Regions from separate parts of the Micrococcus sp. 093350064-1 genome, predicted to be linked through region 1. Evidence: predicted binding sites of a transcription regulator. Region 1 holds the regulator's gene; the other holds the start of a gene.
What was found. The regulator LexA, encoded in region 1, represses DNA repair genes until DNA is damaged. The targets are predictions, from matches to a motif close to TCGAACANNTGTTCGA.
Positions count from the first base shown of each region.

Region 2: ACUW6W_RS01915 (DUF6504 family protein) is a predicted target of LexA. The motif match lies at 3,935-3,950, and genes of this name have one in related genera.

Region 1 covers NZ_JBSEYU010000001.1:82,308-90,077, forward strand. The annotation lists gene ACUW6W_RS00370 (class I SAM-dependent methyltransferase) at 1-287, opposite strand, end outside; gene ACUW6W_RS00375 (NAD(P)-binding domain-containing protein) at 313-1,476, opposite strand; gene hflX (GTPase HflX) at 1,921-3,561, shown strand; gene ACUW6W_RS00385 (ATP-dependent DNA helicase) at 3,558-5,657, shown strand; gene lexA (transcriptional repressor LexA) at 5,701-6,417, opposite strand; gene ACUW6W_RS00395 (LysM peptidoglycan-binding domain-containing protein) at 6,712-7,086, shown strand; gene ACUW6W_RS00400 (histidinol-phosphate transaminase) at 7,130-7,770, shown strand, end outside.
Region 2 covers NZ_JBSEYU010000001.1:402,505-410,274, reverse strand. The annotation lists gene ACUW6W_RS01920 (DNA polymerase III subunit alpha) at 1-3,481, opposite strand, end outside; gene ACUW6W_RS01915 (DUF6504 family protein) at 3,478-3,804, opposite strand; gene ACUW6W_RS01910 (DUF6318 family protein) at 4,278-4,997, shown strand; gene ACUW6W_RS01905 (PKD domain-containing protein) at 5,492-5,962, shown strand; gene ACUW6W_RS01900 (hypothetical protein) at 6,031-6,276, opposite strand; gene ACUW6W_RS01895 (hypothetical protein) at 6,273-6,632, opposite strand; gene ACUW6W_RS01890 (SOS response-associated peptidase) at 6,725-7,576, opposite strand; gene ACUW6W_RS01885 (hypothetical protein) at 7,578-7,770, opposite strand, start outside.

The DNA of each region.
Region 1 (7,770 bases):
TTGACCTCGACGGCGGTCACCTCCGCCTCGGGCGACCGCAGCGCCAGCGTGAGGGCGACCGGCCCCCAGCCCGCGCCGACGTCGAGGAACCGGCCCCTCGCCGGCGGCGCGGGCACGGCCGAGAACAGGGCCGCGGTGCCCTTGTCCAGACCGTCCGGGGAGAAGATCCCGTTGGCCGTCTGGACCTCGACGTCGCGGCCGGCCAGGCGTGTCCGCACGGTGCGGCGCCGCTCGGGTGCGGAGGGGTCGGCGTCGAAGTAGTGGGATGCGGGGCTCACGGCGACCATGGTAGCCAGCGGGTCGCCGCGGCCCTCAGCCCGACGGCGGCCCGGCCAGGTCCGAGAGGATCGCGCGCACGGCGTCGCGCCCGGCGCGGTTGGCCCCGACCGTGGACTGGGAGAGGCCGTAGCCGAGGAGGAACAGGCGCGGCTCGTCCAGGGCGCGCGCGCCCGCCACGCGGATGCCGCCGGCGGGCGTGCGCAGCCGCAGGGGAGCGAGGTGCCGGATCGCCGGCCGGAAGCCGGTGGCCCAGAGGATCACGTCCGCCGGTTCGAACGAGCCGTCGGGCATCCGCACCCCGTCCGGCTCGACGGCCGTGAACATGGGGTGGCGCACCAGCACGCCTCGTGTCTCGGCCTCGCGCACCCAGGATGAGCGGTGCATCCCGGTCGCCCCGACCACGGAGCCCGGCGGCAGGCCCGCACGGGTCCGTTCGTCCACCCCGCGCACCGACTCGGCCAGGGCACCGGGCGCGGCCGAGTCCTGCCACCGCGGCTCGCGGCGGGTCACCCACAGGGTGTCCGCGACCGTGGAGATCTCGGCCAGCAGCTGCGTCGCCGAGACGCCCATGCCCACGATCACCACCCGCTGCCCGGCAAACTCGTCCTTGGACAGGTAGTCGTGGGTGTGCAGCTGCCGGCCGCGGAACGAGCGCATCCCGGGCACCGAGGGCCACCGCGGGGACGTCCAGGTGCCGGTCGCGTTGACCACGAAGTCCGCCCGCCACGTGCCCGGCCCCCCGTCCGTGCGGACGAGGAGCCCGCGCGCACGTCCCGGCGCGCCGATCCGCTCGACGCGCCTCACGCGCACGGGCCGCCGGATCGGCAGGGCGAACCGCGCCTCGTAGTCGGCGAAGTAGGCCGGCAGCAGGGCGTTGGCGCGCGCGGCCGGGTCGGCCGGCGGCACCGGGTCGCCGGGCAGTTCGTGGATGTGGTTGACGGTGGCCATCGTGAGCGAGTCCCAGCGGTGCTGCCACGCCCCGCCCGGGGCGGTCTCCGCGTCGAGCACCACGAACGTGCCGGGGGCGTCCTCGGGGACGCCGGCGGCGCCGTCGTCGTTCGGACCCAGCCCCACGAAGCCGCGGCGGCGCAGGTGGTAGGCGGCGGACAAGCCCGCCTGGCCCGCGCCGATCACGACGACGGTCGCCCGGCCCGTCCGGCCGGGCTGCGGCGGGGCAGGGGAGGGGGACACGGTCATGCCCGCAGGATACGTGCGCGTCGTCAGCGGACCGGGCGCCGGGGCCCCTGTCGCCCACACGCGCCGCCCGGTACACTCGACGCCCATGTGGATCTTCCTGCACTGACGCCCCCGCGTCACTGCCCGCCCCCGCCCCCTCGCGCGCCCGCCTCGGATGAGGCCGTCGAGCGCGCCCCGGCACCTGATGGAGATCCCACCATGGACGATGTGGTCCGCCCCTGCACGCCCGCCGACGAGACCTCGTGGCTGCGGTGCCGCGTGCTCACCTTCCTCCCGCGAACGGAGCCGCCGCGAGATCGTCGCAGCGCGGCGCCGACCCCTGCCCACACGGCCGTGCGCGTCACCCGCCACGTCCGCCCCCTGCGGACAGCCGCCTAACGCGTCCGCGCACCCCTCTACCCTGAGAGCATCGGGCCACCCGACCGCGGCGGCCCAGAGGAGACCATGACTGAGAAGAACCAGCACACCCCCGGCCCCCAGGGCGCCCACGGCTCCGAGGACGAGATCCAGGCCGTGATCGACCGCATCCTGGCCGCCGATGACGCTCGCCGCGCCTCCGGCCGCGAGGCGACCGGGCGCGGCTCCGCGGACAGTGTGGTCGCGGACCACGAGGACGCCCCCGACGCCGGCACCCCGGACCGCTCCGGCGCGCTCGCAGGCCGTGCACTCGCCCTGGACGAGGGCGAGGACGGGCACACGGACGCCGACGGCGACCAGGACGAGCTCGCCGCGCGCCACTCCCTCAAGCGCGTGCAGGGCCTGTCCACCGAGCTCGAGGACATGACCGAGGTCGAGTACCGCCAGCTGCGCCTGGAGCGCGTGGTGCTGGCGGGCGTCTGGACCGAGGGCTCCGCGGAGGATGCGGAGAACTCCCTGCGGGAGCTCGCCGCGCTCGCCGAGACCGCGGGCTCGGAGGTGCTCGACGGCGTCATCCAGCGCCGCGCCACCCCGGACCCGGCCACGTTCCTCGGCAAGGGCAAGGCGCAGGAGCTCGCCGAGATCGTGGCGCTCTCCGGTGCGGACACCGTGGTGGTGGACTCCGAGCTCGCCCCGTCTCAGCGTCGCGCGCTGGAGGACGTGGTGCGGGTGAAGGTGATCGACCGGACCGCGCTGATCCTGGACATCTTCGCCCAGCACGCGAGCTCGCGTGAGGGCCGCGCCCAGGTCGAGCTCGCGCAGCTCGAGTACCTGCTGCCGCGCCTGCGCGGCTGGGGCGAGTCCATGTCCCGGCAGGCCGGCGGCCGTGCCGCCGCCGGCGAGGGCATCGGCTCCCGTGGACCCGGTGAGACCAAGATCGAGCTGGACCGCCGCCGCATCCGCACCCGCATGGCGAAGCTGCGCCGGGACATCGCCGGGATGAAGCCGGCCCGGGAGGCCAAGCGTGCCAACCGTCGTCGCAACCGGGTGCCGTCCGTGGCGATCGCCGGGTACACCAACGCCGGGAAGTCGTCCCTGCTCAACCGCCTCACCCACGCCGGGGTGCTCGTGGAGAACGCCCTGTTCGCCACGCTGGACCCCACCGTGCGCAAGGCCATGACGCCGGACGGCATCGGTTACACCCTCTCGGACACGGTCGGCTTCGTGCGGAACCTGCCCACGCAGCTGGTCGAGGCGTTCCGCTCCACCCTCGAGGAGGTCGCGGACGCGGACGTCATCCTGCACGTCGTGGACGGCTCGCACCCGGATCCCGAGGGCCAGATCGCCGCGGTGCGCTCCGTGTTCGCGGAGGTGGACGCGCACCGGATCCCCGAGATCATCGTGCTGAACAAGGCGGACGCCGCGGACCCGGCCGTCATCGCCCGGATCCGGGCCAAGGAGCCCCACGCCGTGGTGGTCTCCGCGCGCACCGGCGAGGGCATCGACGAGCTCGAGCGCGCCATCGCGGCCACCATCCCGCGGCCTGACGTGCGGCTCGAACTGCTGATCCCGTTCACCCGGGGTGAGCTGGTCTCCCGCCTCCACTCGGCGGACGCGGAGATCCTGGCCGAGGGCTACGAGGAGGGCGGCACCCGCCTGTCCGTGCTGGTCCGTGAGGACATCGCGCCGGACTTCGCCGAGTTCGTCGTGGAGGCGGACGCGTCGTGAGCGACCGGGCGAAGGAAGCCGGGGCGGGCGGCGCGCAGCCACGCACGGAGCACGAGCGCGAGGCGCTGCGCCTCCTGGACGCCGCGGTGCAGGCCACCGGCGGCCAGCACCGCGCGGGTCAGCGGGAGATGGTGCTGCAGGTGGCGCGCGCCCTCGAGTCGCGCCGCCACCTGCTCGTGCAGGCCGGCACCGGCACCGGCAAGTCCCTGGCCTACCTGATCCCCGCGCTCCAGCACGCGATGACGCAGGAGGACCCCGTCGTCGTCGCCACGGCCACGCTCGCACTGCAGGCCCAGATCATGAAGCGGGACGCCCCTCGGCTGGTCGAGGCGCTCAAGGACGAGCTGCCTCGCGAGCCCGTCGTCGCCCTGGTCAAGGGCCGCTCCAACTACCTGTGCCGCCACAAGGTGGACGGCGGCTACCCCGGGGACGAGGGCGAGGAGGCCCTCTTCACGGTCGCCGACGACGGCGGGGTGATCGGCTCCGCCACGGACGGCGCCGCCGGGCCCTCCTCCCTGTTGGGCAAGGAGGTCATGTACCTGCGGGCGTGGGCGGACCAGACCGAGACCGGGGACCGCGACGACCTCGAGGTCCCCGTCACCGACCGCGCGTGGCGGCAGGTCTCCGTCTCCGCGGTCGACTGCCTCGGCGCGTCCCGCTGCCCCCAGGCCGAGGAGTGCTTCTCCGAGCGGGCCCGCGCGGACGCGGCGGACGCGGACGTCGTGGTCACCAACCACGCGATGCTCGCCATCAGCGCCTTCGAGGGGCTCGCGGTGCTGCCGGCGTACTCGGCCGTCGTCGTGGACGAGGCCCACGAGCTGCAGGACCGGGTGACCGGCGCGGTCACGGGGCAGCTGTCCGGGTCGATCGTGCACGGCGCGGCCACCTCGCTGCGCCGCCACACCACGGTGGCCGTGGAGGACCTGATCGAGGCCGGGGCGGCCCTGGACCGCGCGTTCACGGACACCCCGTCCGGCCTGATCGCCGCGGGCCCGGACGAGGTGCAGGAGCAGGCCCTCACCGGCGTCCTCACCGCCGCGCGTCAGTGCCTGTCCGACCTCGGCCAGGACAAGGACAAGGAGGCCGATGCCGACGGCGGACGGCAGATGGCGCGCTCGCGGATCCTCGAGGTCCTCGAGGTGGTGGAGCGCATGCTCGCGGCCCGGCCCGAGGCCGACTTCCCCGAGGTGCTGTGGGCCACCCGCCCCGGCCACTTCGAGCCCGGCGTGGGCTGGCAGCCGGGGGACGAGACCGACCCGCCCCAGCTCTACGTGGCCCCGCTCTCGGTGGCCGGCAAGCTGCGGGAGGGCCTGTTCGGCAAGGCGACGACGGTGCTCACCTCCGCCACGCTCACCGTGGGCTCGGGGGAGCGCCGGTTCGACTCGGTGGCCGGCGACGTGGGCCTGGCCGGCCCGGACGCCCCGAAGTTCGAGGCCCTCGACGTCGGCAGCCCCTTCGACTACCCGCGTCAGGGGGTGCTCTACGTGGCCCGGCACCTGCCCCGGCCCGGCCGGACGGCCTCGCCCGAGTCCCTGGATGAGCTCGAGGCGCTCCTGAGGGCGTCGCGGGGCGGGGCCCTCGGCCTGTTCTCCTCGCGCCGGGCGGCCGAGGACGCCGCCGCCGAGATGCGCCGTCGGCTCGGGCCGAAGACCACGATCCTGTGCCAGGGGGACGCGACCCTCTCCGCCCTCGTGCGCCAGTTCTCCGAGGAGCCGGACACGTCCCTGTTCGGGACCATGAGCCTGTGGCAGGGCGTGGACGTGCCGGGGAACTCGCTGCGGCTCGTGGTGATCGACCGCATCCCGTTCCCGCGGCCGGACGACCCGCTCTCCCAGGCCCGCACCCGGGACGTCGCCCGGCACGGCGGCAACGGGTTCATGCGGATCTCCGCCACGCATGCGGCCGTGCGCATGGCCCAGGGCGCCGGGCGCCTCGTGCGCTCCGTGACGGACCGCGGCGTGGTGGCCGTGCTGGACCCCCGCCTGGCCACCGAGCGGTACGGCGGCTACATCACGAGCGCCCTGCCGGACTTCTGGCGCACCACGGACCGCGACGTCGTCCGCGGGGTGCTGGCACGGCTCGCCTCGGGCGATTGACCTCGCTCGGCCTCGGGCCGTCGGCCCGGTCGGAGGGAGCGGGTCAGAGTGAGCGCAGGACCGTGACGACGCGCCCCATCACGGTGGCGTGATCGCCGAGGATGGGCTCGTAGGCCGTGTTCTGGGGGAGGAGCCAGGTGTGCCCGTCGCGGCGGCGGAAGGTCTTCACGGTGGCCTCGTCGTCGAGCAGGGCCGCGACGATGTCGCCGTTCTCCGCCGTCTCCTGCCGGCGCACCACCACCCAGTCGCCGTCGCAGATCGCGGCGTCCACCATCGAGTCGCCCGTGACGCGCAGCATGAACAGCTCGCCCTCGCCCGTAAGGCGTCGCGGGATCGCCATGACGTCCTCGACCTGCTGCTCAGCCAGGACCGGGCCGCCCGCCGCGATGCGGCCGACCCAGGGGACCGGCACGCTGTCCGCCTCGTCTGCGCCGGTGTGCCACGCGGGGATCGCGGTGACCCGCGACGACGGCGCAGCGGCGGGGGAGGCGGCGTCGCCCAGCGGGGTGCCGTCCACGTCGAGCAGCACCTCGAGGGCACGCGGGCGTCCGGGGTCGCGCCGGATGTAGCCGTGCCGCTCGAGACGGCCCAGCTGGTGCGTGACGGAGGAGAGCGAGGCCAGGCCCGCGGCATCGCCGATCTCGCGCATGGAGGGCGGGTAGCCGTGGTCGGCGATCGCGTCCCGGATGGTCTGCACGATCCGCCGCTGGCGGTCGGTGAGCGGCGCGCGCGCCGCCGGCTGATCGTCGGTGGTGCTCATGGCTGCCGTCCGTTCTCCCGGGGGTGATGGTGGCCGGCCTCATGTTCCGGCGTCCGGCTGCCGTCCGGACGCTTACCGTGTCCGCCCCCGCTGGTTGCCTGTGTCCTGGCGATCCCCGGGGGCGTTCCGGGGCGTCCGTGCATCGCCTCGAGCCTAGAGGAGAGCCGCCTCTCCTTCAAAGATATGTTCGATTTGTTCGTGGCGTGTCTCGAACACCTGTGCTAGAAAGGGATTCGAACGGATTCGAACAGATGTTCGATAGCCTGGAGGGCATCCGCCCCGGAGGAGGACACCATGACGCTCACCACCGCCCAGTTCGCCGGTTCGCCCGCGACGGCGCGGCCGCGTCCGGCCACCATCCGTCTGACCCGCCGCGGCCGCCTCGTCCTGCGAGGGATCCCCGTGATCGCCGCGGCCGTGGCCGCCACGCTGGCGGCCGCCTTCTTCCTGGGTGTGCTGCTGTCGCCCGCCGCGGTGTCCGCGGACACCGCGGGACCCGCCACCCAGTCCGTCACGGTCATGCCCGGGGACAGCCTGTGGACCATCGCCACCACGGTGGCGCCGGAGGCGGACGTCTACGAGGTGATCGCCACGATCGACGAGCTCAACGGGCTCGAGGGCCGGGCCCCCGCCCCGGGCGAGGAGCTGTTCGTCCCGGCCACGCGGTGACGCACGGCGGGCCTCGCCCTCCAGGGTTCCTAGACTGGCGGCCATGACCGACCTCAGCTCTCTGCCCCTGCGCGAGAACCTCCGCGGCCTGAGCCCCTACGGCGCCCCCCAGCTGGACGTGCCGTACATGCTCAACACCAACGAGAACACGCACCCGGTGCCGGAGGAGGTCGCCACCGCCATCGCCGAGCGGGTCGCGGCCGTCGCCGGGGGGCTGAACCGCTACCCGGACCGCGAGTTCACGGGCCTGCGACGCGCGCTCGCCGGCTACCTCGGCCACGGCCTCACGGCGGACCACGTGTGGGCCGGCAACGGCTCCAACGAGATCCTGCAGCAGATCCTCCAGGCCTTCGGCGGCCCCGGGCGGACACTGCTGAGCTTCCTGCCCTCGTACTCCATGTACCCGCTGCTGGCCGGCGGCACGGACACCGTGTTCGTGGACGGCGGCCGCGCCGCGGACCACACCCTCAGCGCCGAGCACGCGGCGGCCATGGTGCGGGAGCACCGTCCGCACGTCGTCTTCCTGGCCTCCCCCAACAACCCGACGGGCACGGCCCTGGACCTGGCGACCATCGAGGCCGTGTACGCCGCGCAGGCGCAGAACGAGGCCGCCGGCGGGCCCGGCGCGATGGTCGTCATGGACGAGGCCTACGCGGAGTTCGCCCTCGCCGGCACCCGCTCCGC
Region 2 (7,770 bases), 320 kb from region 1:
CGGCGGCGGCTCGGCGGTCCGCCGCGAGCCAGTCCCGCCACTGCTGCCGGGTGGCGTCCAGGTAGTCGGGGTCCGGGAGCGTCTGGGGTCGGTGCAGGTCCCAGGCGCGCACGGCCTGGACGGACACGGCCCGGCCGCCGGTGCGCCGGACGGTGCCCTCGATCAGCAGGAGGCGCGCGGAGAAGAGCATCTCCCCGGAGGCGTGCTGGGCCTCGGTGAAGAAGGAGGCGTCCACGCAGCCGGTGCCGTCGTCCACGGAGAGGAACACCACCCGCTTGCCGCTGCGCATGGGCGGGGTCTGGGTGGCCACACGCACCCCGGCCACGAGCACCCGGGACTGCGTGCGCAGCCCGAGCAGGTCCTTCGCCCGGGTGACGCCGAGCGCGTCCAGGTACGGGGCGTGGGAGTCCATGAGGTGGGCGGTGACGTCCAGGGCGGTGAGCTCCAGCTCGGTGCGGACCCGGGCGGCCGGGGCCGGGTCCGGGAAGAGCGGGGCGAGGGCGGTGAGCTCGGTGTCCGGCAGGTCCAGGGCCATCTGGCCCTCCACCTGCCGTGGACGGGCGGACCGCGAGCGCGGGGCGGTGCGGCCGGGGGCGGTGCCGCGGGTGGTGGAGTGCTGGAGTTCGAGGTGGTGGACGAGGTCGGTGCGGGAGGCGCCGCCGGGTGGGAGGAGGCAGTCGAGGGCGCCGAGCTGGGCAAGGCGTTCGAGGTTGCGGGCGGTGGGGCGGGCGCGGTCGCGGACGTCGGCGAGGGAGCGGTAGGGGCGGCCGGCGTCGAGGCGGTCGGTCTCGGCTTCGCTGAGTCCGGAGAGGCTGGTGAGGGGCAGGCGGATGCCCCAGCGGCCGGGGGCGCCGTCGTCGACCTCGGGGTGGGCGGGGACCCACTCGACGTGGACGTGGCGCGAGGAGGCGTTGACGTCCACGGGCAGGACGGGGATGCCCATGCGGCGGGCCTCGGCGACCATGAGGCGGGCGGGGTACATGCCGGGGTCGTGTTCGAGGATGGCGGCCATGAAGGCGGCGGGGTGGTGGGTCTTGAGCCAGGCGGAGTGGTAGGTGGGGACGGCGAAGGCGGCGCCGTGGGCCTTGCAGAAGCCGAAGGAGCCGAAGGCGGAGAGGGTGGCCCAGACCTCGTCGATGACTTCGGGGGAGTAGCCGCGGGCGAGGGCGCCGGTGCGGAAGGCCTCTTCGACGAGGTGTTCCTGCGGGCCGCCGAGGAGGCGGCGGTGCTCGTCGGCGCGGGCCAGTCCGCAGCCGGTCATGACGTCCATGGTGCGCAGGACCTGTTCGTGGAAGACGGTGACCCCGTGGGTCTCGGCGAGGACGGGCCGCAGGTCGGGGTGCGGGTAGTGGGCGGGTGCCCAGCCGTGCCGCTGTTCGAGGAAGGGCCGGACCATGTCGGACTGCATGGGGCCGGGGCGGAAGAGGGAGATGTCCACGGTGAGGTCGTTGAACTCGCGGGGGGCGAGTTTGCCGACGAGTTCGCGCTGGCCCGGGGACTCGATCTGGAAGCAGCCGAGGGTGTGGGTGGTGCGGATCATCGCGTAGGTGGCGTCGTCGTCCAGGGGCACCTGTTCGAGGTCGATGCGCTCGCCCGTGGTGCGTTCGACCTCGGCGATCGTGTAGGCGATGGCGGACTGCATGCGCACGCCGAGGATGTCGAGCTTGAGGAAGCCCATGGGGTCCATGTCGTGCTTGTCGAACTGGCTCATGGGCAGGCCCATGCCGGAGGGCTGGACGGGGGTGCGGTGCAGCAGGGCGGCGTCGCCGAGGATGACGCCGCAGGGGTGCATGGAGATGTGGCGGGGCAGGCGGTCGAGGCGTTCGGTGAGGTCGACGAGCAGGTCCAGCTGGCGGTCGCCCTCGGCGCGGCCGGACTCGATGCGGCGGGAGAGGCCGCCGAGTTCGGGCATGCGCTGGAGGGCCTCGCGGAAGTTCGAGGCGGAGAAGCGCCAGAGCTGCTTGGCGATGGCGTCCACCTCGGGTTCGGGCATGCCGAGGGCGAGGCCGGCGTCGCGGACGGCGCCGCGGGCCCGGTAGGCGTTCTGCATGCTCATGAGGGTGGTGCGCTCGGCGCCGAAGCGCTCGACGACGGCATGGTAGATCTCGTGGCGGCGGGCGGACTCCACGTCGATGTCGATGTCCGGGAGGGTGGAGCGGTCGGTGGAGAGGAAGCGCTCCATGATCAGGCCGTTGGCCATGGGGTCGACATGGGAGATCCGCAGGGCGTGGTTGACGAGGGAGGAGGCGCCGGAGCCGCGGGCGGCCACGCGGATGCCCATGCCCTCGATGAGGTCGACGACGGCGGCCACGGTGAGGAAGTAGGAGGAGAAGCCGAGTCGGGTGATGATGCCGAGCTCGTGTTCGGCGCGGTCCTGCAGGTCCCGGGCCGCCTGGCTGGTGCCGGGGAGGCCTCCCCCGGTGTGGAGGTGGGGGTAGCGGGCGAGGAGGCCGGTGCGGGTGCGCGCGCGCAGCACGTGCTCCGGGGGGCCGTCGATGCCGATGACGGCGGCCTCGGGGACGCGGGGCACGCCCCAGCCGAGGTCGGTCTCGGGGTCGAGCGCGCAGGCCTCGGCGAGGCGGCGGGTGGCCTCGAGCAGGGGGGCAGGGCGGTCGTCGGCGGCGGAGGCGACCTCGTGGGCGATGCGGTGCATGGCGGCGGTGGACTTGAGCCAGCCCTGCCCGTTGGGTTGCAGGTCGTGGAGGGCGTCGAGGGAGCTGAGGGCACGGACGGCGTCGAGGACGTCCGCGGTGGCGGCACCGTCCGGGGCCGCGTAGCGCACGGCGTTGGTCAGGACGGCGGGGATGCGGGCCTGGCGGGCGGCGCGGAGGGTCTTCACGGCGTGCCCGGTGTCGAGGCGGCGGCCGGGGGCGGAGAGGTGGGTGACGACGTCGGCGTGGGGGCTGCCTGCGGGCAGGGCCGCCTTCCAGCGGTGCAGGGCGGCGAGGCCGGCCGCGTACCGGCGGCGGGCCAGGTGGCGGCCGACGTCCGAGTCCGGGCCGAGGAGGACGAACAGCTCGGGGGTGGGCGGGTTGTCCCGGTTGGCGGCGGTGGGGACACGGCCGGCCGCCGCGGCGGCGAGCTCGGCGACGCTGGCCCAGGGGCTGCCACCTGCCGCTCCCCCGGTGGTGCGGGCGTGGGCGGCGGAGACGAGCTCGCACAGGGAGCGGTAGCCGGAGCCGTGGCAGCCTCCTCGGGCCAGCACGACCACGCGGCCGGCGTCCTCGTCCTCGCTCCACCGGACGGCCAGGTCCACGCCCACGATCGGGGTGATGCCGTGGCGCAGGCAGGCGCCCACGTGTTTGGCCATGCCGTAGAGCCCGTCCCGGTCGGTGCAGGCCAGCAGGTCCATGTCCGCGGCCGCGGCGGCGGCCACGAGGTCCTCGGGCCAGCTGACCCCGTAGTGGGCGCTGAACGCGGAGGCGACGTGCAGGTGGGCGAAGGGTGCGACGGTGCGTCCGGCCGCGGCGGCCCGGCTCATGCCGACCGCCTCAGATCCTGGGCGTGCTCGTGGACGCGCACGAGCCGCCACCGGCCGGAGTCCAGGTGGTGGGCGACGTCGAGGGTCTGCAGGGGCGCGGCGCCGGCCCGGGCCAGGCGGACCTGCAGCCGCCACATCTCGTGGTCCACGAGACCGGCGCCGCGGCCCTTCTCCGCGCGGACCTCCTCCGCCCACCAGCGGCGCCGCTCGAACCAGCGCATGGGGCGCTCTGCGAGGACGTAGTCCCGCCCGTTCCAGCGCAGCCCCTGCGGGGTGCCGTCTGCCCCGCACTCCACCGCCACCGACTGTGTGAGGACTCCCATTCTGCTTCTCTCCCTGTGCACTGCTGACCGGACCGACGACGGGGTGCCGTCGGGCGATGGGAGCGCGGCCCGTCCGGCGGACCGGACGCGGGGAAGAAGTGGGAAGGTGGGGCCGCACCCCCGATCGTACTCGAACATGTGTTCGAATGCGATGGGTGCGAACGTAGGGCAGCCGCCGGACACGTTAAGGACGCATGACCCCGAGACGGGCGAGGCCGGGAACGCCCTTTCGTGAGGCCGGCTGACCGAGTCCTGGCCGTGGGTCTCGAACCCGACCCTGGGGCGCACATGCACGAGAAAATCGTCTCTGGGCCGGAAGAAGTGCGCCGGCACGGCCCTGTGGACAATGCGAGCAGGACCACAATCCGTCTGCGTATACTCCGAACCAACCGGGCCTCGCATACCACGGGCACCGCACTGCGGGATCAGCGCGGGAGGCGCGGACACACGACGGACATCCAGTTGGAGGGGAAATGTCTCTCACCGCACCCGGGCGCGCCCTGCGCCGCCACCGATTCGCCCAGGCCGGCACGCTCAGCGTGGCCTTGGCGCTCACGCTGACCGCCTGCGGCGGGCAGTCCGAGCCCGCCGAGTCGTCGACGACGTCGCCCTCGTCCGCCAAGCCCGCCGTCGAGACGTCCGCGCCCGCGAGCACGAGCGCGACCGCGGGCGTCAGCTCATCCCCCACGGCCACGGAGAGCGGGTCCGGCGAATACGTGCCCGCGTCTGCCGACGGCCCCGCGCGGAACGTGCCCAAGCCGGAGATGCCCGCCGCCATGAAGGAAGAGACCAAGGAGGGCGCCGAGGCGGCGATTCGCTACTTCTGGGAGGCCATTTACTACACCGACCAGACCGGGGAAACTGCTGATTTTGATTCGACATACAGCGAATACTGCGAGCTTTGCCAAGCCGTATCCGACTCAACTGCCCAGCACTACAAAGAAGGTGGCTGGTCAACGGGAGAGCACACCTCGATCAAATCGTTAACTCTCACCCCGTCAGAGTTTGGCTACACCGCTACTCTTGTTCGTGACGCATCCGCTGTAGATGTCTTCGACTCACAGGGCGTTAGAGACGACTCTGCCAGTGGGGCGGAAACTCACGACGAGACCTGGCTGGCCGACGTAGTCTACGAACCCTCCAAGGGCCACTGGGTGATCGATGAAATGCAAAATCAACAGGATGCGCAATAATGCTTTCTATCTCGCGTATTCTGATTGCAATAGCAACTGCCTGCATCGCCCTAACGCTGATTCAAGCGCCATCGGCGCACGCACAGCGCGCGAATACCTGCACCGATGTTCCCATTAGCGGCAAGCGAGAAGACGTCGAATTTAGGATTCGAACGCAGTGCAAGAAACAGTCGCGAACACAGCCCCCTCAGCCGGCCTCCGAACCGGTATCCGAAGTTACCGCTCCAGGAGCCAGAGAAAAGCCGGCAATCGAGCAGCGCACTGTAGACGCCTGTTTCCCGAATCAAGAAAACAATTCCGATTTTGGGACGTGTCGCGAACAGACCGAGGCCTTTTGCCCAGAAGGGGCATGGGTACGTGAGCAGTTCGTCGACACAACTCGCCCAGATAGGGATCCCTACTACAGCCGGCCGGAATGCGTTACTGCGGTTTCGCCAGGCCCAGCAACAGACGGCGCCCCGCCCGTCTCCATCGACGAGGTCCGCACGCTCCTCGTGCTGAAGCCTGAGATCCGGTCGGACAATGGCGGACGCGGGATCCGCAATGCGGAGACCAACTTCTACGCAGACGCCGAGACGCGCACGCTCGTCACCACCCTCAACGGGGTCGAGGTCGAACTCCGCGCCACGCCGGTGAGCTTCCGCTGGGACTACGGGGACGGGTCCCCCACCAAGACCACCTCGGTCGCAGGCCAGAGCCAGCCGGAGTTCAACGTCCCCACCCCCACGAGCCACGTGTACGAGGACACCGGGCAGTACACGGTCCGCCTCACCACCGTCTACATCGGCGAATACCGGGAGGCCGGGGGCGAGTGGGTGCTCATCCCGGGCACCATCAGCCTCGACTCGGCCCCCGTCACCGCGGACATCTGGCGCACCATCACCCGCAATGTCGCCGATGACTGCAGCGTCGACTCCTCAGCCTGGGGCTGCACCGGCCCCATCGAATCCACTCCGGCCGGCTGAGCACAGACCGCGGGGCGGCCGACGGTCTCCCGTCCACCGCCCCGCGGCCCACTCGTCGGGCAGGTGCGTCAGACCCGGCGCACCCACCCCCGGGCCAGGAACACGAGTCCCGCGCCGACGGCCGCGAGCGCTCCGAGCGCGCCCGCCGGCACCTCACGCCCGGTCTCGACCGTGTCCGGGGTCGTGTGGGCGTCCTCCCCCGCCGGCACGTTCAGGGCCCGGGGCTTCTGCCCATCCGCGAGCGACTCCACGAGTGCGAAGACGTCGGACCGCTCCGCGTCCTGGGTGATGATGACGTCCTCACTCCTGGTCACCCCGTCCAGCGACCAGTCGCGAACGAGGCGGTCGTCGGTCGGGTATGTCGCGTCGGCGAGGTAGTGAAACCCGGTGAAAATTCCAACGCGGTGTCGCGCCAGAGGGTGCCCCAGCGCGGACCCCACGAGAGTTCCGCGACCGACGCGTCGTCGCCCTGGCGCTTGGACCACAATGGCAGCTCCACGCCCGGCTCGGCGTACTTCAGCGCGAGGACCCGCTCGGGGTAGTCCCCAAACACGGGGTCGGCCCGGCTGTGCTCGCCCCACGCGTAGACGAGCCCGGCAGAGGGGCCTCTGTTGCCCTCCGGAATGCCGGCGGTCTCGTCGTCGAGGGCGGCCACCGGGGTGCCGCCCACGGACAGGGTGAACAGGAGATGACCGTCTCCGGCCTCACCGCGGCACCGCGCTTCCGCGTCTCACGGGCAGGTCATCCCCGTCGCCCCGTCTCTCAGAGCAGCGTTCCCTGCTGCTCTCTCATCTCCTGGATCAGTTCTGGCCCGTTGTTCCGGACGTTCCCCACGGCGCTCCCCACGGGCCGCAGCGACCAGCCCGCCGCGACGTCGTACGCGCCGGCGCACACCTGGCCCACGAGGGCGTCGGCTTCTTCGGCAGACCCGAGCGTGTCCGGAGCGAGCCACCGGTCCATCGTCTCGGCATCCATGGGCACGGGCAGCCGGTCGTGCAGCTGGCCGAGCGCGGCGAGCACCGGATCGTCGTCGTCCGCGTCGGGCGCGGCCATGGTGAGGATCGTCGTCGAGAGGACCCAGGCGTCCTCCCCCGCGGCCTTGGCCTCGGGGTCCTGCCACCACTCGTACAGGCCGGCGAACCAGATGACCGGCCCCTCGCCGTCCCCGGCCCCGGCCGGGTGCACGTAGTAGGACTGCTTCTTCGCGGCCCGCCCGTCGGGACCCTTGGCACCAGGCTCCGGCGCCTTCCACTCGTAGTAGCCCTCCACCGGCACGGCGCAGCGGCGGGCGCGGACGGCGGCCCGGAACGTCGGCTTGGAGGCCACGGTCTCCGAGCGCGCGTTGAACGCACGGGACCCCACGGACAGCTCCTTCGCCCACGGCGGCACCAGGCCCCAGCGGGCCACGTGGATCCGCCGGGTCACCCCGGCACCGCCGTCGCCCCCACGGGCGCCTCCGGCGCCGACGTCGTCCGCGTGCGCCACGAGGATCGGCACCTCGGCTGTCGGCGCCACGTTCCAGCTCTGGCGCAGCACCAGGTCCTCATTCGCCTCGGCATCGCCCAGGGCCACCAGGTCGCTCGTGGCGCGGGCCATCACGTAGCGGCCGCACACGTCAGCGGTCCCTCCCGTCCCGGCCGCGCTCGACATACATCCACGCGATGCCGAGGGCGAAGCCCATCATCGCGCAGCCGATCACGGTGCCCCAGGGCCTCTCGGTGCCCAGTCCGAACACCACGCCCAGCCCGACGCCGATCAGCAGCCCCACCAGTGGGATGCGCCACTGAGCGAGCGTGCCGGCACCGGCC